4 regions of the Streptomyces sp. NPDC048442 genome follow, and region 4 is predicted to be linked to each of the others. Evidence: riboswitches for the same ligand, from Rfam matches in the RefSeq annotation. Region 4 holds a riboswitch; each other region holds the start of a gene.
What was found. Region 4 has a riboswitch for cobalamin ahead of cobN (cobaltochelatase subunit CobN). Riboswitches for the same ligand answer to the same signal wherever they lie in the genome.
Positions count from the first base shown of each region.

Region 1: linked by a shared signal. The riboswitch ahead of AB0D18_RS19505 (iron ABC transporter permease) and the one ahead of cobN (cobaltochelatase subunit CobN) in region 4 are both predicted to bind cobalamin.
Region 2: linked by a shared signal. The riboswitch ahead of metE (5-methyltetrahydropteroyltriglutamate--homocysteine S-methyltransferase) and the one ahead of cobN (cobaltochelatase subunit CobN) in region 4 are both predicted to bind cobalamin.
Region 3: linked by a shared signal. The riboswitch ahead of AB0D18_RS02890 (CbtB-domain containing protein) and the one ahead of cobN (cobaltochelatase subunit CobN) in region 4 are both predicted to bind cobalamin.

Region 1 covers NZ_JBEZKB010000012.1:54,878-62,217, reverse strand. Annotated here, with positions in the region: gene AB0D18_RS19520 (glycosyltransferase family 4 protein) at 1-727, shown strand, start outside; gene AB0D18_RS19515 (hypothetical protein) at 764-1,024, opposite strand; gene AB0D18_RS19510 (hypothetical protein) at 1,001-1,354, shown strand; cobalamin riboswitch at 1,327-1,470, shown strand; gene AB0D18_RS19505 (iron ABC transporter permease) at 1,684-2,706, shown strand; gene AB0D18_RS19500 (ABC transporter ATP-binding protein) at 2,706-3,485, shown strand; gene AB0D18_RS19495 (ABC transporter substrate-binding protein) at 3,500-4,522, shown strand; gene AB0D18_RS19490 (HPP family protein) at 4,549-5,109, opposite strand; gene AB0D18_RS19485 (LCP family protein) at 5,341-6,597, opposite strand; gene thpR (RNA 2',3'-cyclic phosphodiesterase) at 6,867-7,340, shown strand, end outside.
Region 2 covers NZ_JBEZKB010000006.1:93,232-100,571, forward strand. Annotated here, with positions in the region: gene AB0D18_RS11555 (CBS domain-containing protein) at 259-678, shown strand; gene AB0D18_RS11560 (hypothetical protein) at 767-958, opposite strand; gene AB0D18_RS11565 (hypothetical protein) at 1,085-1,381, shown strand; gene metE (5-methyltetrahydropteroyltriglutamate--homocysteine S-methyltransferase) at 1,535-3,892, opposite strand; cobalamin riboswitch at 4,069-4,303, opposite strand; gene AB0D18_RS11575 (hypothetical protein) at 4,487-4,888, shown strand; gene AB0D18_RS11580 (hypothetical protein) at 4,984-5,172, shown strand; gene AB0D18_RS11585 (FtsX-like permease family protein) at 5,224-7,340, opposite strand, start outside.
Region 3 covers NZ_JBEZKB010000001.1:603,376-610,715, reverse strand. Annotated here, with positions in the region: gene AB0D18_RS02920 (alkaline phosphatase family protein) at 1-198, shown strand, start outside; gene AB0D18_RS02915 (alkaline phosphatase family protein) at 303-1,814, shown strand; gene AB0D18_RS02910 (HAD-IIA family hydrolase) at 1,906-2,685, shown strand; gene AB0D18_RS02905 (hypothetical protein) at 2,800-3,351, shown strand; gene AB0D18_RS02900 (class F sortase) at 3,456-4,151, shown strand; gene AB0D18_RS02895 (CbtA family protein) at 4,118-4,948, opposite strand; gene AB0D18_RS02890 (CbtB-domain containing protein) at 4,966-5,184, opposite strand; cobalamin riboswitch at 5,219-5,381, opposite strand; gene AB0D18_RS02885 (GAF and ANTAR domain-containing protein) at 5,680-6,507, opposite strand; gene AB0D18_RS02880 (GAF and ANTAR domain-containing protein) at 6,566-7,312, opposite strand.
Region 4 covers NZ_JBEZKB010000011.1:217,760-225,099, forward strand. Annotated here, with positions in the region: gene cobN (cobaltochelatase subunit CobN) at 1-3,517, opposite strand, end outside; cobalamin riboswitch at 3,594-3,721, opposite strand; gene AB0D18_RS19205 (hypothetical protein) at 3,799-5,172, shown strand; gene AB0D18_RS19210 (precorrin-8X methylmutase) at 5,280-5,906, shown strand; gene AB0D18_RS19215 (precorrin-2 C(20)-methyltransferase) at 5,903-7,340, shown strand, end outside.

The sequences.
Region 1 (7,340 bases), on a different contig from region 4:
CGCACGGGCCCTGATGGTGCCGACCAGGTTCGTCGCCGACATGTTCCGCGCCAGCGGGATCACCGTGCCCATCGAGGTCACCCCGGACGGCGTCGACGCCGACGTGTACCCCTGGGTGGCGCGCCCCGAGCGCGCGGGCATCACCACGCTGGTCGTCGGCACGGTCGTACCGCGCAAGCACGTCGCCCAGGCGGTGGACGCCTGGCGACTGGCCTTCGACGGCGATCCGACCGCCCGCCTGGTGATCAAGGCGCGCTTCGGCGCCGAGGGGCGCGGCGGCCTGACCTCACAGGACCCCCGCGTCACGATCGTGGACGAGAACGAGCCGACCCGCGGCATCCTGCACTGGTACGAGCGGGCCGACGTGCTGCTCGCGCTGGGCAGCGAGGGCTTCGGGCTGCCCCTGATCGAGGGCATGGCGACCGGTCTGCCCGTGGTCGCGCTGTCGTCCGAGGGGCAGGGCGACGTCTGCCGGGACGCGGGCGACCTCGTACTGGCCGTACCGCCGTCGCACTGGGAGGACGTGTACGAACCGCACTTGGGGCACTGCGGAGTACGCGGTGTCCCCGACGTCGCGGCGACGGCCCGGCGCCTGCGCTGGGTGGCGGCCCACCGCGACGAGGCCCGCGCACTCGGCCGGGCCGCGTCCGACTGGGCCCACAAGGAACGCGACATCTGGCAGAAGCCGAAGGCGATGCTCGACGTGCTGGAGCGCTACGGGGACTGAGCGGGCCGCCTGGACCGCCCGCTCCCGCGCGGCGGGTCAGATGGCTTTCGCTTGCTGCGCGAGTGCGGCGACTCCCTCGGTGAGGAGGGTGAGCGAGAACTCGAACCGGGCGTCGGGGGAAGGGAACTTGAGCCCGCCGAGACGGCTCGGATACGGCAGCTCCACGTCCGTCTCCGCGCCCGTTCCCGCCGTGTCCGTTTCGGCCGCCGGGTGCAGCCAGGACGGTCGCAGGTGTTCCAGGTCCGCGGGGCCCAGGTGGGCGGGCGGGCGGTCGTGCAGGACGTCCTGCAGCTCCACGCTGCCTCCCGCCGCCACCGCCGTACGGGCAAGGGGGTCAGCCAGTCGTTCGCGGCCGTGGCGGACGGCGTGCGGTACGTGCGGGGGCACCGGCTCCTCGTCGGCCTGCTCCTCATCGACGCCGCCTCGGTCTCCCCTGCGCTCGGCAACGCGGGCCTCGGCTTCCTCGCCGAACTCACCACCGCCCGCACCGCCGTGATCACCGGCGGCCTGGTCTGCGTCGCCGCGACGCTCGCCGTTGCCGCGGCCCTCCCCGCCCTCCGCCGTGCCACCCTCGCCGAGCCGTCCCGGGAGACCGCGGCTGCGGATACCGCCAGGTCGACGCGTTAAGCTGCAGACGCCCCGCGGGGGAAGTCCGGTGAGAGTCCGGCGCTGACCCGCAACGGTAGACGGAGTGGACTCAACGCTCCGTGAGCCCGATTACCCGCGGCGGTGAAGGCTCCTGTCAATTCGCCGTGGACTGCGAGAGGTGCTGCACAGGGCGCCCCGCGTCCCGGGCCGCTGCTTCCGGCGCGCAGCGCACGGCCCGAGGCGAAAGCGAACCGCCCGTGGCCACGTCCGTCGAACATCAGCCGACCGCAGAACACCAGCCGACCGCGTCCTCGCATGCGACCCCTGCCGGCGCCGGCGCCGGCCCCGCGCCGCCACGGCGCGCGTCCGTGCCGCTGCTCGTCGTCGTCCTGGGGGCCGCCCTCCTGCTCTCCCTGGTCTGCGGGGCGGGCATCGGGGCTTCCGGGCTCACCTGGGGCGAGGTGCTGCGGTACCTGTGGGCCGGGTTGAGCGGCGGGACCATATCCGCCGAGCAGGTTCCGGCGTACACCATCGTCTGGGAACTGCGCTTCCCGCGCGCCGTACTGGCCGCCGTCGTGGGGGCGGGTCTTTCCGGCATCGGCGTCGCCGTGCAGGCCATGGTGCGCAACGCACTGGCCGACCCGTTCGTCCTCGGCATCTCGTCGGGCGCGGCCGTCGGCGCCAACGCGGTGCTGCTCTTCGGGGCGCTCGGCGCGCTCGGCGTCTGGGCGCTGTCCGCCGCCGCCTTCGGCTCCGCGCTCCTCGCGATGACGCTGGTGTACGCGATCGCCCGCACGCCACGCGGGCTGACACCGCTGCGGCTCGTGCTGACGGGCACCGCGATGTACTACGGCTTCTCGGCGATCACCACCTTCATGGTCTTCGCCGCCGAACGCGGCGAGGCCGCCCGCTCCGCGATGATGTGGCTGCTCGGCAGCCTCGGCGGCGCCAACTGGGCCTCCGTACCGATCGCCGCCACCGCCGTACTGGCGGGCCTCACCCACCTCATGTGGTCGGCGCGCCGCCTCAACGCCCTCGCCATGGGCGACGAGACCGCCGCCTCGCTCGGCGTGGACGCGGGACGGCTGCGCAAGGAGCTGTTCCTGGTGACCGCGGCCGTCACGGGCGCCGTGGTCGCGGTCAGCGGGGCGATCGGCTTCGTCGGCCTGATGGTCCCGCACGCCGTACGCATGCTGGTCGGCGCCGACCACCGGCGGCTGCTCGCCGTCGCCCCGCTCATGGGCGCGGTCCTGCTGGTCTGGGTGGACATCCTGTCCCGCGCGGTGCTCGCCCCCGTCGAACTCCCGGTCGGCGTCCTCACCGCGGCCATCGGCGTGCCGTGCTTCGTGCTGCTGATGCGCCGCAACTCGTACAGCTTCGGAGGCGTGTGATGCGTATCGACATCGACGAACTGACCGTCGAGATCGCCGGGGCACGCCTCGTCGAGGACGTCACGCTGCACGCCGACGACGGGCAGCTCGTCGGGCTCGTCGGCCCCAACGGCAGCGGGAAGTCGACCCTGTTGCGCTGCGTCTACCGGGCGCTGCGTCCCGTCGGCGGAACCGTCCTCGTCGACGGCGACGACCTGCACGCGATGACCGCGCGCGAAGGCGCCAGGCGGCTGGCCGCGCTGCCCCAGGAAGCGGTCGCCGAGTTCGACTTCACTGTCTCCGAGGTCGTGGCGATGGGACGGCTGCCGCACCAGCGGTCGGTGGCCCGCACCACCGACGAGGACCGGCAGGTGTGCGAGACCGCGCTGGCCAGGGTCGGCGCCGCCCACCTCGCGGGACGCGGCTTCGTCACCCTCTCCGGCGGCGAGAAGCAGCGCGTCCTGATCGCCCGCGCGCTTGCCCAGCAGCCACGGGTGCTCGTCCTCGACGAGCCCACCAATCACCTCGACATCGCCCAGCAGCTCGACGTACTGGCCCTGGTGCGCGGCAGCGGCCTGACCGTGCTCACCGCACTGCACGACCTCAACCTCGCCGCCCTCCACTGCGATCTGCTGTACGTCATCGACGCGGGCCGGATCGTCGCCCACGGCGTCCCGCACGACGTGCTCACGCCCGAGCTGCTGGCCGAGGTCTTCGGCGTACGGGCGCACCGCGTGCCGCACCCCGAGTCCGGCGCCGTACAGCTGCTGTTCGACCGCCTCCTGCCCGCCACCCCGTAAGGAACCACGGCCCCATGCGCATACGACCCGCCGTCACCGTCGCCGCTTCCCTCGCCACCGTCGCTCTTACCGGCTGCGGCGCACAGGTCACGCCGGCCGCCGACGACAAGGCCGCCGGAAGCCACTACCCCGTCACCGTCGACAACTGCGGCGAGAAGAAGACCTACGCCAAGGCCCCGCAGCGCGTGGTCACCAACGACGTCGGCATCACCGAGATCATGTTCGCGCTCGGCCTCGAAAAGAACATGGCGGGCTTCGTGATGCCCGACGACAAGGGCGACCTCGACTCCGTGCCCTGGAAGGCCGGCTACAGCAAGGTCACATGGCTCTCGAAGAAGCAGATCAACAAGGAGATGGCCCTCGACGCCCGCGCCGACCTCGTCTTCGCGGGCTGGAACTACGGCTTCAACGAGGGCGAGGGCTTCACCCCCGCCGACCTGAAGAAGGTCGGCATCGACTCGTACCTCCTGAGCGAGTCCTGCCGCAACGGGCGGGGCGGCACGGCCCGCGGCGTGATGCCGCCGCTCGACGCGCTCTACACAGACCTGCGGAACCTGGGCCGGATCTTCGACGTGGAGGACCGCGCGGAGGCCCTCGTCACGAAGTTCCGGGGACAGGTGGCCGGCGCGCAGGCCGGAGCGCTCAAGGGAGCCGACCGGCCGCGGGTCTTCCTCTACGACGGCGGGCAGGACAAGCCGTTCACCTCCGGTCTGTACGCCGCGCCGCACGACATCATCACCAGGGCGGGCGGCGACCACGTGATGAAGGACCTCAAGGACAGCTGGGCGACGGTGGGCTGGGAGACCGTCGTCGAACGCGACCCCGAGGTGATCGTCATCAACAACTACGGGGACACCACCGCCGAGCAGAAGCGGAAGTTCCTGAAGTCCTACCCGCCGCTGGCGAACGTCTCGGCGATCAAGAACGACCGGATCGTCGTCCTCGACTACGCGGAACTGGTGGAGAGCCCGCGCAACCCCGCCGCGATCGCGTCGCTCGCGGCGGACCTGAAGAAGTTCCGGGCCGCGGGCTCCTGAGAGCCACCCTCAGCAGGCCCTGGGAACTACCACCAGTAGGCGGGGTACTTCGGTGCGTTGCGCCGCAGCCGGGAGGCGACGTACTCCGTCAGTACCACCAGCACAGCGGCCCCGATCAGCAGCGGTACGAACCTGACCGGGGCCGGCGTCTGGAGCACGATGACCACGGTGGTGGCGCACGCGGGGGAGTGCGGGGTGCGCGCGAGCGTCATCAGCGCCAGGGTGAGCCCGGCCGCCACGGCGGCGGCCCAGGCGCTGCTGCCCACCGCCGCCAGCACGCCGTAGCCGACCCCGGCCGCCAGCAGGTGGCCGACGATCACGCTGCGGGGCTGGGCCAGCGGCATGGTCGGCGCACTGTGCACGAGCGCGGCGCTCGCGGCGAGGGAGGGTATGAGTACGGGCTCGTGGATCGCCGCACCGATGGCGACGAGCCCCAGCAGGACGGCGGTGGCGACGCCGACACTGTGCAGAGCGGCAGCCGGCGCCGGCCGCGCCGGAGCCCGGCCCACGATCCTCCACCGGCGCACCTCGGGCTCCGGTGGAGCAGGGCGGTCGGATGCGGGACGCTGGGCGGCGTCGAGACTCATGGGAAGCGCATTTCCTAGGCGGCAGGCGGCAGGCGGCAGGCGGTGGACGGCGGGCGGCAGGTGTACGGAGGATCAGCCCGAAAATCTACCCGCCGCCCGGATTTGGGCCGAAGCCGGGGCCAGGGCCGGGGCCGGTACGGCCGGGGGCGGAAGGACGGACACATGAGCATCGCCCCACGCCCGTGGCCTGCTTCGACGAGGGTGGCGGGGCCGCCTGCCTGCTGAGGCTGCTCAGTTCCCCACGACGACCTTGCCCGCGTCGACCTTGTTGCCCGCCGAGTCGTCGGTGACCCCTGGGGGGATCGGCTTGTCCGCCCGGAGCGCCAGCCAGAGCAGGTCGGACTGTTCCTTCAGCGGGACGACGCGGTCGCTGTCCTTTATGTCGTAGTCGATGGGCAGCGTGATCATGTTCATGTTCTTCGGATCGATGCCGGTCAGACTGTTGGCGAATGCGATCAGGGAGGTCACCGAGCTGAGCTCCGAGTCGGTGGTGAGTGTCTGAGTGGCGGTGTCGGCGAGGTCGTAGAGCTTCTTCGGGTTGCTGAAGACGCCGATGTCCTTGAGCTGGTCCATCAGGGCCTTGACGAACGCCTGCTGGAGCTGGATGCGGCCGAGGTCGCTGCCGTCGCCGACGCTCTTTCGCGTACGTACGAGACCGAGGGACTGCTCACCGTTCAGCTGGTTGGTGCCGGCCGGGAGATCGAGGTGGCTCTTGGGGTCCTTGATCGCCTTGTTGGTGGTGAGGGAGACGCCGCCGAGGGTGTCGACGAGCTTCTTGAAGCCGCTGAAGTCGACTTCGAGGTAGTGGTCCATGCGGATGCCGGACAGCTGCTCGGCGGTCTTCACCGCACAGACGGGCCCGCCGATCTCGAACGCGGTGTTGAACATCTGCCGCTCGGCGGCCGGCCGGAGCTTGGTGCGGCCCTGGCACTCGGGGCGGGAGACCAGGGTGTCGCGGGGGATCGAGACGACGCTGGCCTTCTCGTTCCCCTTGTGGATGTGCACGATCATCGCGGTGTCGGAGCGGGCGTTGCCGACGTCCTTGCCGTACTTGTTGTTCTCGTCGCCCTGCCGCGAGTCGGAGCCGAGGACCAGGATGTCGAGGGAGCCGTTGTCGGTCTCCGGCGGTCTGCTGCTGCCGAGGGCACCGTCGATGTCGACGCTCTTGAGGTTCCCGTCGAGCGTGAAGTACGCCCAGCCGAGGCCGACACCGCCCACGAGGACCACACCGGCGAGAGCCCAGAGCAGGAGCGCGAATCTGCTGCGGGGCCTGCGCTTCCCGCGACGGTTCGCCGCACGTCCCCTGCCCCCGGACTGGGCGCGACGGGCGGCGGCACGACCGCCGTACTCGGGGGTGGGGTCTTCGCCGTGCAGGCTGTCCTGCCCGCCGGGGGCGCTCTGCTGGGCGCGCCGCCCGCCGGTCTGTTTCCGGCGGCTGCCGGTGGACCGTATTCGGTCACTCCGGTCGTTCCTGCCACGGTTGCCCATGTGTTTCTCAACTCCTCGTGATGCCCGCGTGCCCCCTGCCGCCATGGAACGGGGAATGGGAATGTCGACTTCGTGCACGTCCGGCGCCGGACGTTGCAAGGTCAGACATTCGAACACGCAGAAGGGTTGCACACGAAAAGCCCACATTGGCTTCCCGTTGTGTCCATGTAAGGGGAAGCAAAATTTGCCCTCGTACGCAAGGCCCACGACAAGGCGCGCAAAGGGGGCCGGACGCGGCCGCACCACCCGCATACGGTACGAATTCCCCTGTGAACGCAGACTCCCGGCCCGCGACCGTACGCGTCTTCATCGCTCTCGCCCCGCCCGACGAGGCGAAGGAGGAACTCGAACAGGCGCTGCGCCCCGCCTACGACGCGCACCCGCGCATGCGGTGGAACCGCATCGAGGACTGGCACATCACCCTGGCGTTCCTCGGCGAGGTCCCGGTCGCCGCCGCCGCGCTCCTGCGCCCGCCGCTCGCGGACCTCGCGGCGTCCCGGCGACCGCTCTCCCTGGCGCTGTGCGGTGGCGGGCACTTCGACGACCGGGTGCTGTGGAGCGGCATCGAAGGCGACCTCGACGGGCTGCGGCAGCTCGCCGCCGAGGTGCGGGCCGTGGTCACGGACTGCGGCATTCCGTTCGAGGGCCGGCCGCTGCGCCCCCATCTGACCCTGGCTCGTGCCCGCCGCACCGACCGGACCGCCGCAGCCGAGGCCGCCGCCGGACTCACCGGCTTCACCGGC
Region 2 (7,340 bases), on a different contig from region 4:
CCCCGTACAGGACGCCCCGGGAGCTTTCCCTACGGCACTCCGGCGACCGGTCCGCATGCGGCGCCCCCGGACAGTCGCCTATGCGGAACCCCGGCAGCCACCCGCAGCGGGGCATCGCACGGCACCTCTGCGACCGTCCGTGCCGTCTCTGCGGCCAGTCACCCGTACGACTCACCCGTACGACGGCTTGCGGTCGCCGAGCGGGCCGGGCGCGGACAGCATGACGGTGGCTGCATCCGTCGATACCGGAGGACCCCCATGACCACCGTCCGTGACCTGATGACCCCCGACGTCCGCTCCATCCCGGCGACCGAGACCCTCGACCGGGCCGCCCAGCTGATGCGCGAGCACCACATCGGTGCCCTGCCGGTGACGGGCAGCGACGGCGCCCTGGCCGGCATCGTCACCGACCGCGACATCGTCGTGAAGTGCATCGCCGCCGGTCACGACCCGTCCAAGGCCACCGCAGGCGACCTGGCCGAGGGCACGCCGCTGTCGGTCGACGTGACCGCCGACTCCGACGAGGCCGTTCGCGTGATGAGCGACGCCCGCATCCGCCGCCTGCTGGTGCTCGACGACGGCGCACCGGTCGGCATGGTCACCGAGGCCGACCTGGCACGGGCGCTGCCCGCCGACCAGCTGGTGACGTTCGTGAGCGCCGTGTACGCGGGCCGCTGAGCCCCCGGGCCCGCAGACGGCAACACAGGGGTGTGCCCCGCGCGAGACGCGGGGCACACCCATGTTTCGTACGGCGTCGCGCAGGGGTTCAGGGCAGCGACGACTCGATCGCCGCGCGCCCTTCCTTCTCCAGCCGCTTGCGCGCCCACTCCAGGTTCCCCGGTGTGAGGTCGCGGCCCGAGGCGAGCACCAGGTCCTCGGGGGTCGCGTCGTCGCTGCCGCCACTGTGCAGCAGACTGTCGGGGGTCACTTCCGACGGATCCGGTCCCTGCTCGCTCATGCCGCCTCCTGGGGAATCGTGCGGACACATCCAGCGCATGTCCCTCTTGTCACGCATTCTTCTGCCCTCGCGCGCGGTCCGCACCTCCGGGATGCGTACACCTTCCGAGTGGGGCAGCGTGTGGTCATGAGCGACATGACCGACGACACCGGCGGCCTGCCCGAGGACGACGGCGTCCTGGACGCCCAGGACACGCTGATCAGCGACGACCTCGACTACGACCCCCTGGACGCGGGCATCGATCCACCGGACCGCTGGTCGCCCGCCGAGTCCTTCGGAACGACGGCGGAGGAGGCGCGGCGCGGCGAATCACTGGACCAGCTGCTCGCCGAGGAGGAACCGGACACTCCGCAGCCGGCCGGGGACGAGATCGGCGACGAGTACGCCGACGATCTGGATCTGGATCCGTCGGACGGCCCGTGACACCCGTGGCGCCACCGGGACACCAGTGGTGCCACCGGGACACCAGTGGTCCCGGCGGGACACCCGTGACTCCCGTGTGCCGCCCCCCGACGGGGAGGGCGGCACACGAGCCGCAGGCCGCCGGCAGGCGGACCTGTCAGCGCCCTGTGCCCGTCACCGCGCGGCGTCCGGCGGGAGCTCCGCCCGTACCCGTCGTGCCGCCGCCGTCATCCGCTCCAGTGCCGGGCGCACCTCGTCCCAGCCGCGGGTCTTCAGACCGCAGTCGGGGTTGATCCACAGCCGCTGCGACGGTACGGCGCGCAGCGCGCGGTCGACCAGGTCGGAGACCTCCCGTTCGGCCGGGACGCGCGGCGAGTGGATGTCGTACACGCCGGGTCCGACCTCGCGCGGGTAGCCCACCCGGGCGAGTTCGTCGGCGATCTGCATGTGCGAGCGGGCCGCCTCCAGGCTGATCACGTCGGCGTCGAGGTCGTCGATGGCGCCGATGATCTCGCCGAACTCGGCGTAGCACATGTGGGTGTGGATCTGGGTGGCCGCCCGCACCCCGGAGGTGCTGAGCCGGAACGACTCGGTGGCCCATTCCAGGTAGGCCGCCCGGTCGGCGGCCCGCAGCGGCAGCGTCTCGCGCAGTGCGGGCTCGTCCACCTGGATGACCGAACTGCCCGCCGCCTCAAGGTCGTTGACCTCGTCACGCAGGGCGAGTGCGACCTGCCGGGCGGTGTCGCCGAGCGGCTGGTCGTCCCGTACGAACGACCAGGCGAGCATGGTCACGGGCCCGGTGAGCATGCCCTTGACGGGCTTCGCGGTCAGCGACTGGGCGTACGAGGTCCACGCCACGGTCATCGGCGCGGGCCGCGACACGTCGCCCGCCAGGATCGGCGGCCGGACGTAGCGGGTGCCGTATGACTGGACCCAGCCGTGCCGGGTGGCGAGATAGCCGGTGAGCTGTTCGGCGAAGTACTGGACCATGTCGTTGCGTTCGGGCTCGCCGTGCACCAGTACGTCGAGGCCGGCCTTCTCCTGGAAGGAGATCACCTCGCGGATCTCGGTGGCGATCCGTTCGTCGTACGCGGCCCTGTCGATCCGTCCCGACCTCAAATCCGCGCGGGCGGTGCGCAGTTCGCGGGTCTGCGGGAAGGAGCCGATGGTGGTCGTCGGCAACTGCGGCAGTCCGAGTGCGGCCTGCTGGAGGGCGGCCCGTTCGGGGTACGGGAGGTCGCGGCGGGCGTCGGTGGCGGTGACGGCGGCGGTACGGGCGCGCACCGCCGGGTCGCGGGTCAGCGCGGAGGCCGCCCGGGACTCCCACGCCGCCTTGTTCGCATCGAGTTGGGGGGCGATGGCGTCGGTGCCTTCGCGCAGGGCGCGGGCCAGGGTGACGACCTCGCCGGTCTTCTGGCGGGCGAATGCCAGCCAGCGGGCGATCTCGGGGTCCACCTCGGTTTCGGCGTCCGCGTCGAGCGGGACGTGCAGCAGGGAGCAGGACGGGGCAACGTCGACCCGGTCGGCGAGGCCGAGGAGGGTGGCGAGGGTGGTGAGCGAACGGGCGAGGTCGTTGATCCACACATTGCGCCCGTCGACGACGCCCGCGACGAGCCGCTTGCCGGGCAGTCCGCCCACGGCGGCGAGCGCTTCGACATGGGCGGCGGCGGGCCCGGTGAAGTCCAGCGCCAGCCCTTCCACCGGGCTCTGGGCGAGCACCGGCAGTGCGTCGCCGAGCCGGTCGAAGTACGAGGCGAGAAGGAGCTGCGGCCGGTCGGTGAGCGCACCGAGGTCGCGGTAGACGCGGGCGACGGTGTTCAGGACCGCGGGCGACTGGTCCTGTACGAGGGCGGGTTCGTCGAGCTGCACCCAACTCGCCCCGGCCGCCCGGAGATCGGCGAGCACCTCCGCGTACACGGGCAGCAGCCGGTCCACGAGCGTGAGGGGTTCGAAGCCGTCGGCGACGCCGGGGGCGGGCTTGGCGAGCAGCAGGAAGGTGACCGGGCCGACGAGCACGGGCCGTGGTTCGGCGAGGCCCAGCGCGAGCGCCTCGCGCAGCTGGTCCACGAGCCGCGTCGAGTCGGCGGCGAAGACGGTGTCGGGCCCCAACTCGGGCACCAAATAGTGGTAGTTGGTGTCGAACCACTTGGTCATTTCGAGCGGTGCGACCTCGGCGGTGCCGCGCGCCATGGCGAAGTAGCCGTCGAGCGGGTCGGCGGCGAAGGCGTCCCGGTGCCGTTCGGGAATCGCGCCGAGGGTGACGGCGGCGTCCAGGACGTGGTCGTACAACGAGAAGTCGCCGACGGGGACTTCGGTGATTCCGGCGTCGGCAAGCTGCTGCCAGACGTCGCGGCGCAGGGCTGCCGCGGTGTCGCGCAGCTCGTCCGCGCCGGCGCGGCCGGCCCAGTACGCCTCGGTGGCCTTCTTCAGTTCGCGGTGCGGGCCCTGCCGGGGGTAGCCGTGCACGGTGGCGCAGGCGGGCTGCGGGGTGACGGCACCGGGGGTTGCGGGGGTGGCGGTTCGGTCTGCCACGGAACTCTCCTTCGCGAGTCGCGGGGGATCCCGGGCGGCTCGCGTGAGGAGGATCAAGTCGGCGCAGAAACAGCGGAGTCGGGGATCTGGGGTGCCCTGAGCACCTGGACCCGTACACGTAGCCCGCCTGCTTCCCACCGGCCCTCCCACGAGGCCGCCGAGATCGCCGTACGCACGGGTGGCGTACGGGCAGTGGCAGGTCTTCGGACTCGCGGACACGCCAGGGATCACTCCCCGGCACCTACCGGCCGCCGCTTCCCGGACCGCGAGGTACTCGTTCGTACCGGTCCAGTGCGTATGACGGCTTTCGTTCCCACTCACCGCTGCGGGGCAGTCCCGGATTCACACCGGGTTCCCTCTTGCGACGCTTCCGCCTGGCGGGCGGAGCGAACCAGCTGCGCCGCCACACTAACCCCTCGCGGGGCGGCGGCGCACGTGACGTCCGCCTCCCGGTCCGCCCGGCGTCCCTCCCCCGGTCCGCCCGGCGTCCCTCCCCCGGTGCGCCCGGCCTCCACCGCCAACCGGCCTACCCCGGTGGGGGGAATTCCGGCTCCGCGGGCTGAACCCGGCCCTCCCGTGGGGCACCTGTGCCCCATGGCTGACGCGCCCCGCTCCCACCGGCCGCCGCACCGGCGCCGTGCGCGCGCGGTGCTGCCCGCATGCGTCGCGGCGACCGCCGCGGTGTTCGTCGTGTGCGCCGTGCTTGCCGCGCTGGCGATGTCGGGGCTGCCCGGGGCCGATGCCGCGCCGGACGCGCGTCCGCTGTCCGCCGCCGAGTCCGAGGGCATGTCGGACGGCACGGACACCGAACTGCGGGTGCTCGCCGGGACTCCGCGCAGGAGCACCGGCCGCAGTCCGGTGCTCCGGCCCGTCCGTACGGTACGAACCGCCTTCCGTGCACGCCCTGTTGGGCGGGCGGGAGCGGTTGCCTGGACCTGGGCGCACACCCGGGTTCCGGAGCCGTGTCCGGTGCGCTGCGTGGTGCTGCGCTGCTGAGGAGGCCCCCGCCCGCACACCCGCGCGGGCGACCCGCAGGCCCCCTGGCAATCAGCGCAAATCACCGCAATCACTGCACGAGAGAAGGCTTTGCCATGCCCATCGACCCGTTCCTCGCCCTCAACGCCATGATCCGCGCCGAAGTGACCCGGACCGCCGAACCCGCGGCCGAGCACACGGGCAGGCCCACGGCCGAGCCCACCGCCCGGCCCACCGCCCGGCCCGCCGCACCGCGCGACACCCGTACCGGTGAGGCCGACTCCCCTACCGGCGACGTGGGTTGATCCACCCGGCCGGGGGCGCCGCTCTGCCCCCGGCCCGTACGGGCGGTCGTGTCACTCCGCGTGCAGCGCGTCCACGACCGCCATCCGCCGCACCCGCCTGGCGGGCAGGACCGCGGCGGCCAGGCCGATCAGGACGGTGACCGCCAGGAGTCCGGCGATCATGAGGCCCGGGGTGTGCTGGATTCCGTACTCCTGGGTCACCGAACGGCCCGCGAGCCATCCGTAGACCAGGCCCAGCACGGTTCCGGCGACCGCGCCGGTGAGCGACAGCAGGACGGCCTCCAGGGTGAGCATCCCGCGCAACTGGCCGCCGCTGAGGCCGATCGCGCGCAGCATGCCGATCTCGCGGGTGCGTTCGTCGACGCCGAGCATGAGGGTCGCGGCGACGCCCAGGGCGGCGATCGCCATCGTGAAGGCGAGCAGCACCGCCGCGATCATGACCATGCGGTCGAGCATCGTACGGAAGAACTCGGCCTCGGCTCCCGCGTCGTGGACCCGTACCGTCGGCTGGTCGAGCAGTGCCTTGTCCAGGAGCTTGCGGGCCTCCTCGTGCGAGAGGCCGTCGGCGGGGCTGATCCAGGCGGTGGTGACGGGGGCGCGGGGGGCGATGCGGTCCATGGTGCGGGGGGTGACGAAGTACGAGGCCTCGGGGACGACCGCGAACGGGTAGCCCGAGGCGCCGGGGGCGACGTCCAGGCCGGCCGGGTGGGCGGTGCGGGCGCTGCCGTAGGAGGCCAGGGCCTGGCCGTCGCCGAGCTTGCGGGCCTGGTCGGCGCCCTCCATGCCCGTGTTGAGGAGGGCGGGGTCGGCGCTCGCGACGATCATCTTCCGGCCGGCGCGGGCGCCCGCGTCGATCGTGGCGGTGCGGACCGGGACCGTCCGCAGCCCCTTCTCCTTGCCGAGCACGGCCAGTGCCGCCCCGGGAACCTGCTTCTTGTCGGTGACCAGCGAGAACGATCCCGGCTGCCGGGAGGTGAGCATGTCGCCGAGCGAGCCGCCGGTGGTGGAGACGACGGTCGAGGCGGCGACCATCACGGTCACGCCGACCAGCAGCGCCGAGGCGGCGGCTCCGGTACGGCCCGGGTTGCCCCGCAGCTGCTGGGCGGCGAGCTTCCCCGTCGTACCGGAGAAGCGGCGGGTCGGCAGCGCGAGCAGGGAGACGACGGGCGGCAGCAGCCAGCGGGCGAGGCGCAGCACGCCGAAGAAGCTGAGGATCGCTCCGGCGGTGACCGTAAGGACGCTGAGCGGGACCGGGGCGTACGCGCCGCCGACCAGCAGCAGGGCGCCGAGGCCGAGCAGCAGCACGGAGAAGGTGGTGCGCACGGCCCGGCTGCCGGTGCTGTCGGGGGTCGCGGTGTGCGCGCCACCGAGGGCCGCGACGGGCGGGACCGCGGAAGCGCTCCTGGCCGGTGCGCGGACCGCGAGGACGGTGAGCAGCACGCCGAACAGGAGCGCCAGGAGGAAGACGATCCAGCCGGGCATCAGGTCGACCGACACCGGGCCGAGGTCGAACGTGCCGAGCAGCAGGGTTCCCAGGGCGCTCGCGCCCGCGCCGAGGAGGAGCCCGGTGAGCGAGGCGCCGATGCCGAGCAGCAGGCCCTGGCGGCGGACGTGGGTGCGGATCTCGCCGCGGGTCGCGCCGATGCAGCGCAGCAGGGCGAGCTGGCGGACCTGCTGGGCGAGGACGACCGAGAAGGTGTTGCTGACGACCATGCGGGCCACGGCCATGGCGATCAGTACGAAGCACAGTGCGGCGACGAGCACCAGCACGTACAGGTTTCCGCTGTCCTTCTTCGCCGCGTCGACGGATTCCTCGTGGGTACGGACCCGCGCGTGGTCGCCGAGCGCGGTGCGCACCGCGCCGGCGACGGCGCGCTCGTCGCCCGCCCGGACGGCGAGGTCGAGCTGGGTGGTGTGCGGCTCGGCGGCGTACCTGGCGAGCTGCCCGTCGGGGGCGCCGATCACGGGCTGTCCGGCGAAGCTGGGCGCACCCCTGGTGTCGAGGGTGCCGGTGAGGAGGGCCGTGGTGCGGCCGCCGTCCGCAGTCAGGAGGGCGACCCGTCCGCCGGGACGTACACCGATGCGGTCGGCGGTGCGGCTGTCGAGCATGACCTCGTCGGGGGCGACGGCCCACTTCCCGCCGTCGGCGAGCTGCCAGCGCAGGGCGG
Region 3 (7,340 bases), on a different contig from region 4:
CAGCGCGGTGACGTCCTGGTGTCCTTCGACGGCGCCGCCGACCAGCTGGTCAAGACGTACGCCGCCGATGCGAGGAACACCGCCGAGAAGCTCACCGTCCCGGTGCCGGACGGCGCCCGCACGGTCCGCGTCAAATTCCGGCTGCGCGACGCCCGCAACAACTGGTACTGGGCCGTGGACAACGTCCAACTGGGCTGAGACCAGGCCTTGTTGACCGAAGTAAGTACGGCAAGGAAGTACGGCAAGGAAGTACGGCACGGTCCCCCGTCCCACGCACCACCTTCCCCCTCCTGGAGAGAGACATGTCCTCCGGCATCTCGCGCCGCGCAGTCCTCCTCGGTGCCGCCGCCGTCGCCACCGCGGCCGGCCCCCTCGCCTCCGTCACCCAGGCCGCCGCCGCCGGGCGCACGGCCCGTGCCGCCAAGATCCCCAAGGTCCTGGTCATCGGGCTCGACGGGGCGATGCTCCGCCGCATCAAGGACGCCGACACGCCGAACCTGGACGCGCTGATGGCGTCCGGCGTCACCGCGCCGTCCAGCATCTACACCAACCCGATGGCGCCGACGAGTTCGGGCCCCGGCTGGTCCACGCTGATCACCGGTGTGTGGCCGGACAAGCACAAGGTCGTCAACAACGAGTTCACCGGCGCCGACTTCACCACCTACCCCGACTTCCTGACCCGCGCCGAGAGGGCCAACCCCGCACTCAAGACGTACGCGGTGGCGTCCTGGAACCCGGTCACCGACCTCATCTTCTCCGCGAAGGTCGACGAGCGCGTCTCCACCCCGGAGGCCGAGTACGACGTCGGTACGACGAAGCGCGCGGTCGCCAGGGTCAAGACGGACGTCGACGCGGTCTTCGTCCACCTCGACAACGTCGACCACGCGGGCCACGCAAGCGGCAACGCCAGCCAGGCGTACCTCAACGCGCTGCACGGCGTCGACGCCCAGGTCGGCGAGATCCACGCTGCCGTCAAGTCCCGTGCCACGTACGGGAACGAGGACTGGCTCATCCTCGTCACCGCCGACCACGGGCACACCGCGACCGGCGGCCACGGAGGCAACTCGTGGGACGAGCGCCAGACCTTCCTGATCGCCACCGGGGCGGGGCTGCCCGCCGGCGTCACCCGGTACGACGTGTTGATGCCGGACGTCGCCGTCTCCGCCCTCGTCCACCTCGGGATCCCCCTCGACCCGGCATGGAAGCTTGACGGGCGGGCCGTGCAACAGCCCGTCACCGACTCCTTCGACTCGCTGCGCGGCACGCTCCAGAAGGCCGTCGACGAGAGAGACATCGGCGCCGACGTCCTCGGCTTCACGCACGTCGCGCCCGCCGGCTGGTCGGTCGACAACGCGAGGATGGGCACCGGCGGCGTCACCGAGTGGCGCGGCTGGTCCTTCACCACCGACGAGTTCTGGACCAAGGCCGAGAAGGGCCAGGAGCGCGAGCTCAACGTCCGCGCCCGGGGCGTCTTCGCGGTGTGCGACGGCGACGAGTGGTCCGACAAGGCGTGCACCGGGACCTTCGATTCGACGCTGGTCAGCCCGGCGTTCCCGGTACAGGCGGGCCGCCCGGCCACGCTCACGTACACCTCGTACTACCGGCACGAGGCCCCGCAGAAGGCCGAGGTCCTCGTCTCGTACGGGGGTGGGGCGCCGGCCGTCGTGAAGACGTACACGGCGAACGCCTCGTCCCGGGTCGAGACGATTGTGCTCCAGGTCCCGGCCGGGGCCACCACCGCCCAGGTCCGCTTCCGCTACACCGGCGGCAACAACTGGTACTGGACGATCGACGGCGTCCACATCACCGCCTGAGGTTGGGGCTTACTCACATTAGGCTGGGGGCGTGCACAGGGTTGTGCGCGCCCCTTGTCTTCATGTGTACGCACGGCGGGAGTCCCACCAGATGGCAGAGCGCAAGCCGATCGAATCCTGGCTCACCGACATGGACGGAGTCCTCATCCACGAGGGCGTCCCGATCCCCGGTGCCGACGCCTTCATCAGGAAGCTCCGGGACACCGGAAAGCCGTTCCTGGTACTCACCAACAACTCCATCTACACCGCCCGTGACCTGCACGCACGCCTCGCCCGGATGGGGCTGGACGTGCCGGTGGAGAACATCTGGACCTCCGCGCTCGCCACCGCCCGGTTCCTGGACGACCAGCGCCCCGGCGGCACCGCGTACGTCATCGGCGAGGCAGGACTGACCACCGCGCTGCACGACATCGGGTACGTGCTCACCGACCACGAGCCGGACTACGTGGTGCTCGGCGAGACCCGTACGTACAGCTTCGAGGCCCTCACCAAGGCGATCCGGCTGATCAACGGCGGCGCCCGCTTCATCTGCACCAACCCCGACGAGACCGGCCCCTCCGCCGAGGGCCCGCTGCCCGCCACCGGCGCGGTCGCCGCGCTGATCACCAAGGCGACCGGCAAGGACCCGTACTTCGCGGGCAAGCCCAACCCGCTGATGATGCGCACCGGCCTCAACGCGATCGGCGCGCACTCCGAGTCCAGCGCCATGATCGGCGACCGGATGGACACCGACGTGCTGGCCGGCCTGGAGGCGGGCATGGAGACGTTCCTGGTGCTCACCGGGCTGACCGGCAAGGACGACATCGACCGGTACCCGTTCCGGCCGTCCACCGTCGTCGACTCGATCGCGGACCTGGTCGAGCGCATCTGACGCGCATCTGACGGCTCCGACGACGCCGCAGGGGCCCGTACGGCGCAGTGACGGGCCCCTGCGGATGCGGAACCTCGCGTACGGGTGAATCTTCGAAGTACCAGGAGGTTCACCATGCGCTCATCGCATCTCACTCTGTGTGCGGGTGCGGCACTCGCGGCGGTACTCGTCCCCGCGCCCGCCGCCCTCGCCGCAGTACCGGCCGTCCCCGCGCCGGTCACCGTCACCAACAACGAAGAGAACCGCAACGTCACCGTCACCCCGTCCACCATCGCGGCCGGCGGGGAAGTGGATCTGCGGGTCCACATCTGCAACGGCAAGAAGGCCGTCGGCACGTCGGAGGCGTTCTCCTCGCCCGCGTACTTCAACCCCGCGGCCGACGGCGGCCTGTTCGCCGAGGCGCGCATCCGCTCCGACGCCCAGGGGCGCGACTACGGCATCCACGTCAAGTGCGAGGACGGCGACGGCAGCGCCAGCGGCAACGTCACCGTCGTCCACCACAGGACCGAACCGACCGCCCCCGTCCGCGCGGGCGGCGGCGGCACCGCCCTGGCTGCAGAGTCCGACGGCCCCGGCACCTCGCACACCCTGATCGGCCTCGGCCTCGCGGCCGCCGCCGCCATCGCCATCGCCGGCCGCTCGGCCCGCCGCCGCAAGCGCCTTTAGGGGCGCGGGGCTGTGTCGAATCTGCGGCTCCGCCGCGTGGGCGCGACCAGCCACAACGAACCCGCACGAAGGCAACAAACCCGCCCGAAGGGAGCCCCGCAGCAATGAGCTCCGACCAGACCGCTTCCGGCAAAGGCCGGATGCTCACCGGCATCGCCTGGGCGGTGCTGCTCCTAGGACTGTGGCTGTGGGGCCGCGACCTCACCAACGGCCCGAGCGGCAACGCCGCTCCGACCACCGGTGACGTGGCCGCGGTGGGACGCCCACTGCTGCAGGTCGAACTGCCCGACGCGCACGAACCGGTCACGGGCGTACGCCCCGGCCGCCTCGACGTCCCCTCGCTCGGCATCAAAGCGCCGGTCAGCGCGCGCGGACTCGACGCCGGAGGTGCGGTCGACCCGCCGCCGTACGAGCAGCCGCGCGAGGTCGGCTGGTACCGGAACGGCACCCGCCCCGGAGCGAGCGGAGTCGCCCTGTTCGTGGGGCACGTCGACACCAGGAGCAAACCGGCCGTGTTCTACGGCCTCAGCTCCGCCCGTCCCGGCGAAAAGATCAAGATCACCGGGGCGGACGGAACAGTCACCGAGTTCACCGTCGAAGACGTCCAGGTCTTCAGCCGCGACAAGTTCGACGCGAAGAAGGTCTACGGACCCCGCGAGGACGGCCGCGCCGAGCTGCGCCTGATCACCTGCGGCGGTACGTACGACCACAACGCCCGCTCCTACACGGCCAATGTGGTCGTCTCCGCCTATCTGACGGGCGTCACTCAGGCCCCGGCGGTCGCCGGTGCCGAGTCTTGAGAAGACGCAGCCTGAGAGGACGCGGCCCGAGCGGGGGCGGGTGATCCGGCCCGCTTCGTGGCACGCAGCCCAAGACCGCCGAAGACCGCCGCGAACACGGCCCACAGCAGCACCTGCGACCCGAGCGACAGCACCCGGAAGTCCCACAACAGCGTTGCGGGTACGGGGACTTCGTCCGGATTGCCGGGCAGCAGGAACAGTACGGCGAGGGTGGCCGCCCCGATCAGGAACACCGCCCCGTGCCGCACCGGGTCCGCCTTGCCCGCCAGGCGTACGTACACCTGCCAGGCCAGCAGCATGCCCAGGACCGAGATGACGACGGCGGCCAGCCACAGCGTCTGGCGCTCGCCGACGGTGTTGGCGTCGCCGACGCCGGGCGGGGCTGCCGGGTAACGCAGCCCCGGCAGCAGCGCGACCGCGACGAACGCGGCGGCGCAGAACGCGAGGGCCCGCGGCCACGCCCGTACGAGGAAGCCGGTACGGCGGTGCACCAGCGCATAGGCGACCGCGAACAGCGCGCCCAGGGCCAGGCCGGCGACGACGGCCGTGACGACCAGGCCGAAGTGCTGCTGGGAGCGGGAGAACAGTTCCTCGTGGTGCTCCGCGACGGCGCCCGCCGCCGCGTGCGCGTGCTCCGCCGCCTCCGCCTTGGCCGAACGCGCCTCTTCGAGGACGATCGCCCTGTCCATCACGGGTTCGGCGAGCAGCAGCGAGAACAGGCCGGTGACCAGGCCTGCGGCCCCGCCCGCCGCGAGACCGCGGCCGAGCAGGGGAAGTACGGGACTCGGGTTGTTCATGGTGCGTACGGCCCCGATCAGTGGCAAGGGGCACCGAAGAGGTGCCGGCCGTCGTGCGAGAACTCGTGCAGGTAGCTGCCGGTCGCGGAGATGATGTGGCCGTTGTCCATGAACACGGCGTACAGCGCGATCAGGGCCACGATCACCGCGGCGGCCAGGATCATCAGATCCCGGGTGCGGGTGGTCGCGGCAGCCAGGTCGGTGGTCTGTGCGGACTGCTGGGCAGACACGGACATGTCGGGTGAGCCTCCTTCTGGGGTTTCCACGCCCCATGGCAGGAGGACGACGGGTCAGTTCCTGACTCCCACAGCCGCATGCGGCAGCTGTGGTCACAGTGGCGGGACCGCCCCGGAATCGCACCGGAGTTCCTGCTTACCGTCGCCTCGAAGTGTGGAGTTGTCCTCCGGAGAGTCCCAGCCTGGCAGTGCACTGTCAATACGCCCCAGGGGGGCGCGAGAACGCTCAGGGGGGCGTGAGAAGCACCTGGCCCGGCCGACTGCTCGCTCCCCCCGGAGCCGTCGGCCGGGCCGGTCCTCGACCGCGCGCGCACGAACTGCGGGAGAAGCCCGGCGCCGTCGCGGGAGGTTCTGGAGAAACCAACTCGGAACTGCGGGCCGGGGGCTGGGGCCGCCCTCCCACTCTAGAGGGCTCAAGCTCCGTTCTCCATAGGGGAATTGACGCAATGTCACAGCAAAGTCGCTGCGGGTGTAGCCCCAGTTGTCCCCACCGCGTCAGCGAGAACCGTTTTCTCCGCTCTTGTCCTGGGTGCGGGGCGTCCCGCGGGACTCCTTACGGGATTCCTTGCGGGGTTCCGTACGCGGCTTCGCACGGACCGCCTCCGAGTCCAGCGTCCCCTGTACCAGCTCCAGCGCCACCTCCGACAGCGCCAGCTGATTCCGGCGTGCGTACGACCGCATCCCGGCGAACGCTTCGTCCACCGAGACCGCCCACCGCTCGGCGAGCATCCCCTTGGCCTGCTCCAGGCGCACCCGGCTGGTCAGCGCCGACTGGAGCTGCCCGGTGAGCAGCTCGCTCTGCCGGATGGTGCGCTGCTGGAGGATGCCGATGGTCGCGGCGTCCGCGAGGGCCTGCGCCAGCTCCACGTCACCGGGCCCCAGCTCCAGCCGGGGCGTGGTGACGAACAGGTTGAGGGCGCCGATCACCGTGTCGCGCAGCCGCAGCGGGATCGCGTACGTGGCGTGGAAGCCGTACTCCCGGGCGCGCGGAGCGAACACCGGCCAGCGCTCCAGGATCTCCGCGGTGTCCAGGGAGACCGGCAGAACGGTCGTACGGCTGTGGAAGCAGTCCAGGCAGGGGCCCTCCTGGTGCTGGATCTCCAGCAGGTCGAGCAGCCAGGCGCGCTCGTCGGACGACGCCGCGGTCTGCAGCTGGCCGCGCTGGTTGACCAGCATCAGCCCGGCGGCCGACACATCGAGCAGCTCGACGCAGCGGACGGCCAGCCGTTGCAGAAACTCGATCACGTCGAAGTCGTCGACCAGAGTGTCGGCCAGCTCGACGAAAGCCGTCGCGATCTTCTGTTCGCGCACGTTGCTGTCCATGCCTGTCACCCACATCTGTCATGCTGCCGGGCGGGGCGCCCGGGGCGCTTCCCATGAGTCATCGTGTCGATTCCGATCCGTCGCCGTCGCGCAGCGCCCCGTCGGAGGTGAAGCGCAGCCGCCGCGCCACCACATCCCTGGCTACTTCCAGGATGGGCGCTTCGGCGGCGTACGCATAAGCCCGCAGCCGTACCAGGGCCGCCGCGGGGGGCACGCCGAGCCGGACCGAGATCATCCCGGTGGCCTGGTGCACCTCCGCCCGGTACAGGGACGCGTCCGCCGCGAGCCAGCTGCCGGTGCCGGGTCCCGCGCTCTCCGTACTGCCCAGCAGGGTCAGGGTCAGCGCGTCCGCGAACACCAGCAGGTTGGCGAGCGACTCCTGGTCCAGCGGGGCGGGGTCGGCCCGGTGACAGGTCAGGACCCCCACCAGGATCGCGCCGATCTGCAGCGGTACGGAGAACACCGCCCGCACCCCGAGCATCTCGGCGGCGGGCAGGAAACCGGGCCAGCGCTCCCGCGAGACCAGCCCCAGGTCGCCCTCCAGGACGAGCCGGCCGGTGCGCAGCGCGTCCGTGCCGGGCCCCTCGCCGAGAGTGAACTGGAGATCCTCCAGCGCCACGCTCGCGGACCCCGAGAACCACACCGGTTCGCCGCTCTGCTGCGTGGGGGTGCCGCGGGAGAGCGTGACGGCAAGCCCGTCCACTCCCAGGGCCTCGGAGCAGTGGCGGGCGAAGGACTCGTCGAGTCCGGCAGTGCGGCGGACCGCCAGCTCGTCGAGCAGGGCGGCCATACGGGTGCTGACCACGCACTCCCTCCGAGGGTGCTGTCCGGGT
Region 4 (7,340 bases):
CCCACATGCCGCGGGACTCGGCCTCCAGAAGGCGCTCGGCGATGCCGTGCAGCGCCCAGGGGTTGGCTTCCTTGAGGAACTCGCGGTTGGTCGGGTCCAGGACGTACGTCTCGGTGAGCTTGTCGTACATCCAGTCGGCGACCACGCCGGTCGTCGCGTCGTACCCGAAGAGGTAGTCGACGGTGGCGGCGAGCTCGAAGGCGCCCTTGTAGCCGTGGCGGCGCATCGCCTCGATCCACTTGGGGTTGACAACGCGGGCGCGGAAGACCCGGGAGGTCTCCTCGACGAGGGTGCGGGTACGGACCGTCTCGGGGCGGGTGGAGTCGCCGATGTACGCCTGGGGAGCCTTGCCCTTGAGCGCGCGGACGGTGGCGACCATGCCGCCGTGGTACTGGAAGTAGTCGTCCGAGTCGGCGATGTCGTGTTCGCGGGTGTCGGTGTTCTTGGCCGCGACCTCGATGCGCTTGTACGCCGTTTCCATCTCCTCGCGGGCCGGGCGGCCGTCGAGTTCGCGGCCGTAGGCGTAGCCGCCCCAGACCGTGTAGACCTCGGCGAGGTCGGCGTCGGTGCGCCAGTCGCGGGAGTCGATCAGCTGGAGGAGGCCCGCGCCGTACGTGCCGGGGCGGGAGCCGAAGATGCGGGTGGTGGCGCGGCGTTCGTCGCCGTGTTCGGCGAGGTCGGCCTGGGTGTGGGCGCGTACGTAGTTGATGTCGTCGGGCTCCTCCAGGGACGCGGCGAGGCGGACCGCGTCGTCGAGGAGGCCGATGGTGTGCGGGAACGCGTCGCGGAAGAAGCCCGAGATGCGCAGGGTGACGTCGATGCGGGGGCGGCCGAGTTCGGCGGTCGGGATCGCTTCGAGGCCGGTGACGCGGCGCGAGGCGTCGTCCCAGACGGGGCGGACGCCGAGGAGCGCGAAGGCTTCTGCGATGTCGTCGCCGGCCGTGCGCATGGCGCTCGTACCCCAGAGGGAGAGGCCGACGGAGGTGGGCCACTCGCCGTTGTCGGCCCTGTACCGCTCCACGAGGGAGTCGGCGAGGGCCTGGCCGGTCTCCCAGGCGAGCTTGGAGGGCACGGCCTTGGGGTCGACGGAGTAGAAGTTGCGGCCGGTCGGCAGGACGTTGACGAGGCCGCGGAGCGGGGATCCCGAGGGGCCTGCCGGGACGAAGCCGCCGTTCAACGCGTGGACGGCGTGGGTGAGTTCGTCGGTGGTGGCGGCCAGGCGCGGGACGACCTCGCGGGCGGCGAAGTCGAGGATGTCGGCGACCGACTGCGGCTGGCCGGCAGCGACGCCGGCGACTGCGGACGGGTCCCAGTCGGCGTCCTCCATCGCCTGTACGAGGGTCCTGGCCTGCTCCTCGATCTCGTCGGCGGCGGTGCGCCGCGCGGCGGACTCGTCGAGGCCGAGGGCCTCGCGCAGGCCGGGCAGGGACGCGGTGCCGCCCCAGATCTGGCGGGCGCGCAGGATCGCCAGGACCAGGTTGACGCGGGCGGCTCCGGCGGGGGCGCCGCCGAGTACGTGCAGGCCGTCGCGGATCTGGACGTCCTTGATCTCGCAGAGCCAGCCGTCGAGATGCATGATGAACTCGTCGAAGCCCTCGTCCTCGGGGCGGTCCTGCAGCCCCAGGTCGTGGTCGAGCTTCGCGGCCTGGATGAGCGTCCAGATCTGGGCGCGGATCGCGGGCAGCTTCGCCGGGTCCATGGACGCGATCTGGGCGTGCTCGTCGAGGAGTTGTTCCAGGCGGGCGATGTCGCCGTAGCTGTCGGCGCGGGCCATCGGCGGCACCAGGTGGTCGACGAGGGTGGCGTGCACGCGGCGCTTGGCCTGGGTGCCCTCGCCCGGGTCGTTGACCAGGAACGGGTAGATGAGGGGGATGTCGCCGAGGGCGGCGTCGGGGCCGCAGGCGGCGGAGAGTCCGGCGTTCTTGCCGGGCAGCCACTCCAGGTTGCCGTGCTTGCCGAGGTGGATCATCGCGTCGGCGCCGAAGCCGTTGTCGGCGGCGGACGCGGCGATCCAGCGGTAGGCGGCCAGGTAGTGGTGGGACGGCGGCAGATCGGGGTCGTGGTAGATCGCGATCGGGTTCTCGCCGAAGCCGCGCGGCGGCTGGATGAGGATGAGCAGGTTGCCGAACCGCAGGGCGGCCAGCACGATGTCGCCCTCCGGGTTGGCGGAGCGGTCGACGAACATCTCGCCGGGTGCCTGGCCCCAGTGCTGGTCGACGGAGTCGCGGAGCTCGGCGGGCAGGGTCGCGAACCAGCGCCGGTAGTCGGCGGCCGGGATGCGGACCGGGTTGCGGGCCAGCTGCTCCTCGGTGAGCCATTCCTGGTCGTGGCCGCCGGCCTCGATGAGCGCGTAGATCAGTTCGTCGCCGTCGCCGGAGACGAGGCCGGGGATCTCCTTGGTACCGAAGTCGTAGCCCTCCTCCTTGAGGCGGCGGAGCAGGGCGATGGCGCTGGCGGGGGTGTCGAGGCCGACCGCGTTGCCGATCCGGGAGTGCTTCGTCGGGTACGCGGAGAGGACGAGGGCGATGCGCTTGTCGGCGTTGGGGATGTGCCGAAGTCGTGCGTGGCGTACGGCGATTCCGGCGACGCGGGCGGCGCGCTCGGTGTCGGCGACGTACGCGGGCAGGCCGTCCTCGTCGATCTCCTTGAAGGAGAACGGGACGGTGATCAGGCGGCCGTCGAACTCGGGGACGGCGATCTGGCTGGCCGCGTCGAGCGGCGAGACGCCCTCGTCGTTGTCCTCCCAGTCGCTGCGCGAACTGGTCAGGCAGAGCGCCTGGAGGATGGGGATGTCGAGGCCGGTGAGGGCGCCCGCGTCCCAGGACTCGTCGTCGCCGCCGGCCGATGCCTCGGCGGGGCGGGTGCCGCCCGCGGCGAGGACGGTGGTGACGATGGCGTCGGCGGCCCTCAGTGCGTCGATGAGTTCGGGCTCGGGGGTGCGCAGCGAGGCGACGTACAGCGGCAGCGGCCGGGCTCCGGCGGCCTCGATCTCGCCGCACAGGGCGTCGATGAAGGCGGTGTTGCCGCTCATGTGGTGGGCGCGGTAGTAGAGGACCGCGACGGTCGGTCCCTCGACCTCGCGGGCCGTGCGCTCCAGCGGCCCCCATGAGGGTGCGGGTGCGGGCGACTCGAAGCCGTGGCCGGTGAGCAGGACGGTGTCGGAGAGGAACCGGGCGAGCTGCTCCAGGTTGGCGGGGCCGCCGTGCGCCAGGTAGGCGTGGGCCTCGGCGGCGATGCCGACGGGGACGGTGGAGGCTGCCATCAGCTGGGCGTCCGGGGCCTGTTCACCGGTGAGGACGACGACGGGGCGGCCGGTGGCGAGGACCTGGTCGAGGCCGTCCTGCCAGGCGCGGACACCGCCGAGGAGGCGCACGACGACGAGGTCGGTGCCGTCGAGGAGCTCGGGGAGGTCGGACAGCGGGAGCCGGGAGGGGTTGGCGTAGCGGTAGCTGACCGGGCCGTCCGAGGAACGGGCACTGAGCAGGTCGGTGTCGGACGTCGACAGGAGCAGGATCATGCGGCGTCGGGCCTTCCTCGGGGTGTCCACGCCCCGGGCGGTGATCGTCGATGGATTCCCCCGCCCGGCCGGAGCCGGGAGCTTGGGGAAAGGAGTTCCTGACTCGTCCGGCCGGTGGGCCGGACTCACAGTGGCGGGACCGCGCCGGAATCGCACCGGGCTTCCTCCTCTGTCGCCTTCGGTGGCGACAACGGGCCCGAAGGCCCGCCACCAGGCATATTAGGGCCCCGGGTCAAGGCGGCGGCACCCGGTTGTCGAACGGCGGCCGGGTGCGGGTCGGTATGCTCGCCGCCATGTCCCCACCTGCCATTTCGCCGCTGCCCGCGGGAGAGAGCTCTGCCAGGACCCGTGGTGACGCGTGCCCGGGGTCCCTGCGGCTGCACCGCGCGGACGACGGGGCGCTGGCGCGGGTGCGCGTGCCCGGTGGCGTGCTGGCCGCGGGACAGGCCGATGCGCTCGGTGAGTTGGCCGGGCGGTGGGGCGATGGTGACATTCACCTCACTTCCCGCGGCAATGTGCAGCTGCGCGCCCTGACGGCGGACTGCGGCGGCGAACTGGCCCGGGTGCTGGGCGGATCGGGGCTGCTGCCCTCCGAACGGCACGAGCGGGTACGGAACATCGTGGCCTCTCCCCTGTCGGGACTCGACAACTTGGGGCGGGCCGACGTCGGTCCGTGGCTGTCGGAGCTCGACGGGCTGCTGTGCGGGAGCGACCGGGCGGCGGCGCTGTCGGGGCGGTTCCTGTTCGCTCTCGACGACGGCCGCGGCGACGTGGACGCACTGGGCGGCGACGTGACGCTGCTGGCGCGGGGCGGCGACAGGCTGCCGGCGCAAGGCGGCGACGGGGAACTCCCGGCTCACGACGGCGACCGGGCGCTGCTGCGCATGGGTACGGCGCGGGAGGCGGTGCTCGTCCCGTACGGACAGGCGGCGCGGGCCGCGCTGGTCGCCGCCGAAACGTTCCTCGACAGTGCGCCGGACGCGGGCACCTGGCGGGTGGCCGATCTGCCCGACGGCGCCGACGCGCTCCTCATGGAGGTGGTACGGGCGCTGCGGTCGGCCGGTGTCGGCGCGGAGCTCGCTCCGAGCCCCCCACGGCCCCGTGCGGCGGCGGCTCCCGGGCCCGGCATCGTGACCGGGGCGGGGCGTGCCACCGCGGCCCTGTCCGTGGGCGTGCCCCTCGGGCGTATCACCGCGGCACAGTGGCGGCTGCTGGCGGACACCGCCGGGCAGCACGGTGACGGGACGCTGCGGCTGACCCCGTGGCGCGGCGTCGTCGTGCCCGGGGTCGCCCCGGAACGGGCCGCCGGTGCGCTGCACGCGCTGGGCGAAGCCGGTCTGGTCATCGGGGCGGACTCGCCCTGGACCGGTGTCGGCGCCTGCATCGGCCGGCCCGGCTGTGCGAAGTCCCTCTCCGACGTACGGGCCCTGGCGGGGGCCGCTGTGGGACCTGTCGGGGCGCTTCCTGTCTACTGGTCCGGGTGTGCGCGCCGGTGCGGGCATCCGCACGGTGACCGGGTCGACGTGGTCGCCACAGCCGAGGGCCACGAGGTCGCCGTCGTAAGGGGCAGTATCCGCGACGAGCCGGTCCTCGTTCCCGGAGGTTCGCACGCGTTGTCCGCCACGGTGGCGGCCGCTCGCGGGACGCGGGACTGACACCGCTGCACCGCCTGCACCACCCTTCCGATCCATCACGTCCGTATCCGCAATCCGTAACCGCATCCGCATCCGCATCCGCATCCGCAGAAGAGAGCGACAGCACAGTGCATCAGTACGAGAAGGACGGACCGGCGATCTACCGCCAGTCCTTCGCCACGATCCGCGCCGAGGCGGACCTGGCGGGCCTGCCCGCCGACGTCAGCCAGGTCGCGGTCCGTATGATCCACGCCTGCGGCATGGTCGACCTCGTGCAGGACCTCGTGTTCAGCCCGAACGTGGTGGCCGACGCCAGGGCCGCGCTGCGGGCCGGTGCGCCCATCCTGTGCGACGTGCAGATGGTCGCCAGCGGCGTCACCCGCAAGCGGCTGCCCGCGGACAACGACGTGCTGTGCACGCTGTCCGACCCCTCGGTGCCCGCCCTCGCGAAGGAGCTCGGCACGACCCGCAGCGCCGCCGCGATGGAGCTGTGGCGCGACCGTCTCGAAGGCTCCGTCGTCGCCGTCGGCAACGCGCCGACTTCGCTGTTCCGACTGCTCGAAATGATCGAGGCGGGCGCCCCGCGCCCGGCGGCCGTCATCGGCGTCCCGGTCGGTTTCGTGGGCGCGGCGGAGTCCAAGGACGCCCTCGCTGTGCACGGGTCCGGTCTTGAGCACCTGATCGTGCGCGGCAGGCGGGGCGGCAGCGCCATGGCCGCCGCCGCGCTCAACGCGATCGCCAGCGAGGAAGAGTGAGCGTGAGCGAGCAGAGCAGGGGGCGGTTGTACGGAGTCGGGCTCGGCCCCGGCGACCCCTCCCTGATGACCGTACGCGCGGTGGAGATCATCGCCGAGGCCGATGTGATCGCGTACCACAGCGCCCGGCACGGGCGGTCGATAGCGCGGTCCATCGCGGCGAAGCACATCCGTGCGGACCACGTCGAGGAGGCGCTGGTCTATCCCGTCACGACGGAGACGACGGACCACCCGGGCGGTTACCGGGGCGCGCTGGAGGAGTTCTACGAGGAGGCGGCGGCCCGGCTCGCCGTGCACCTCGACGCGGGGCGCACCGTCGCCGTGCTCGCGGAGGGCGACCCGCTCTTCTACGGCTCGTACATGCACATGCACAAGCGGCTCGCGGACCGTTTCCCCACCGAGGTGATCCCCGGGGTCACCTCGGTGAGCGCCGCCGCTGCCCGGCTCGGCACCCCGCTCGTCGAGGGCGAGGAGGTGCTGACGATCCTGCCCGGCACGCTGCCTCAGGAGGAGCTGACGGCGCGGCTGGCGGCGACCGACTCCGCGGTGGTGATGAAGCTGGGGCGTACGTTCCCCGCCGTGCGCGGTGCCTTCGAGGCGTCGGGGCGGCTGGCCGAGGCCCGCTACGTGGAGCGCGCGACCATGGCCGGGGAACGTACCGGTGAACTGGCCGACGTGGACGCCGACTCGGTGCCGTACTTCGCGGTGGCGGTGCTGCCCAGCCGGATCGGATCCGCGCACACCTCGCCGCCGGTGGAACGCTCAGGTACCGGTGAGGTCGTCGTGGTCGGCACCGGGCCCGCCGGGCCGCTGTGGCTGACGCCTCAGACGCGTGGTGCGCTGGCCGCGGCCGACGACCTGGTCGGGTACACGACGTACCTGGCGCGGGTGCCGGTGCGGCCGGGGCAAGTCCGGCACGGCTCCGACAACAAGGTGGAGTCGGAGCGCGCCGAGTTCGCCCTCGACCTGGCGCGGCGCGGGCGGCGGGTGGCCGTGGTGTCGGGCGGTGACCCGGGCGTGTTCGCCATGGCGACCGCCGTCCTGGAGGTCGCCTCGCAGGACGAGTACGCGGACGTGCCCGTACGGGTGCTGCCGGGGGTGACGGCGGCCAACGCCGCCGCCGCGAAGGCGGGTGCGCCGCTGGGCCACGACTACGCGACGATCTCGCTCTCGGACCGGCTGAAGCCGTGGGAGGTCGTCGCGCAGCGGCTGCGGGCCGCCGCGTCGGCGGACCTGGTGCTCGCGCTGTACAACCCCGGTTCACGCAGCCGCACCTGGCAGGTCGGCAAGGCCAAGGCCGTGCTCCTGGAGCACCGTTCGCCGGACACCCCGGTGGTACTCGGCCGGGACGTCGGCGGTCCTGAGGAGAGCGTACGCACCGTGCGGCTCGGCGATCTCGTGCCTGAGGAGGTCGACATGCGGACCATCCTGCTCG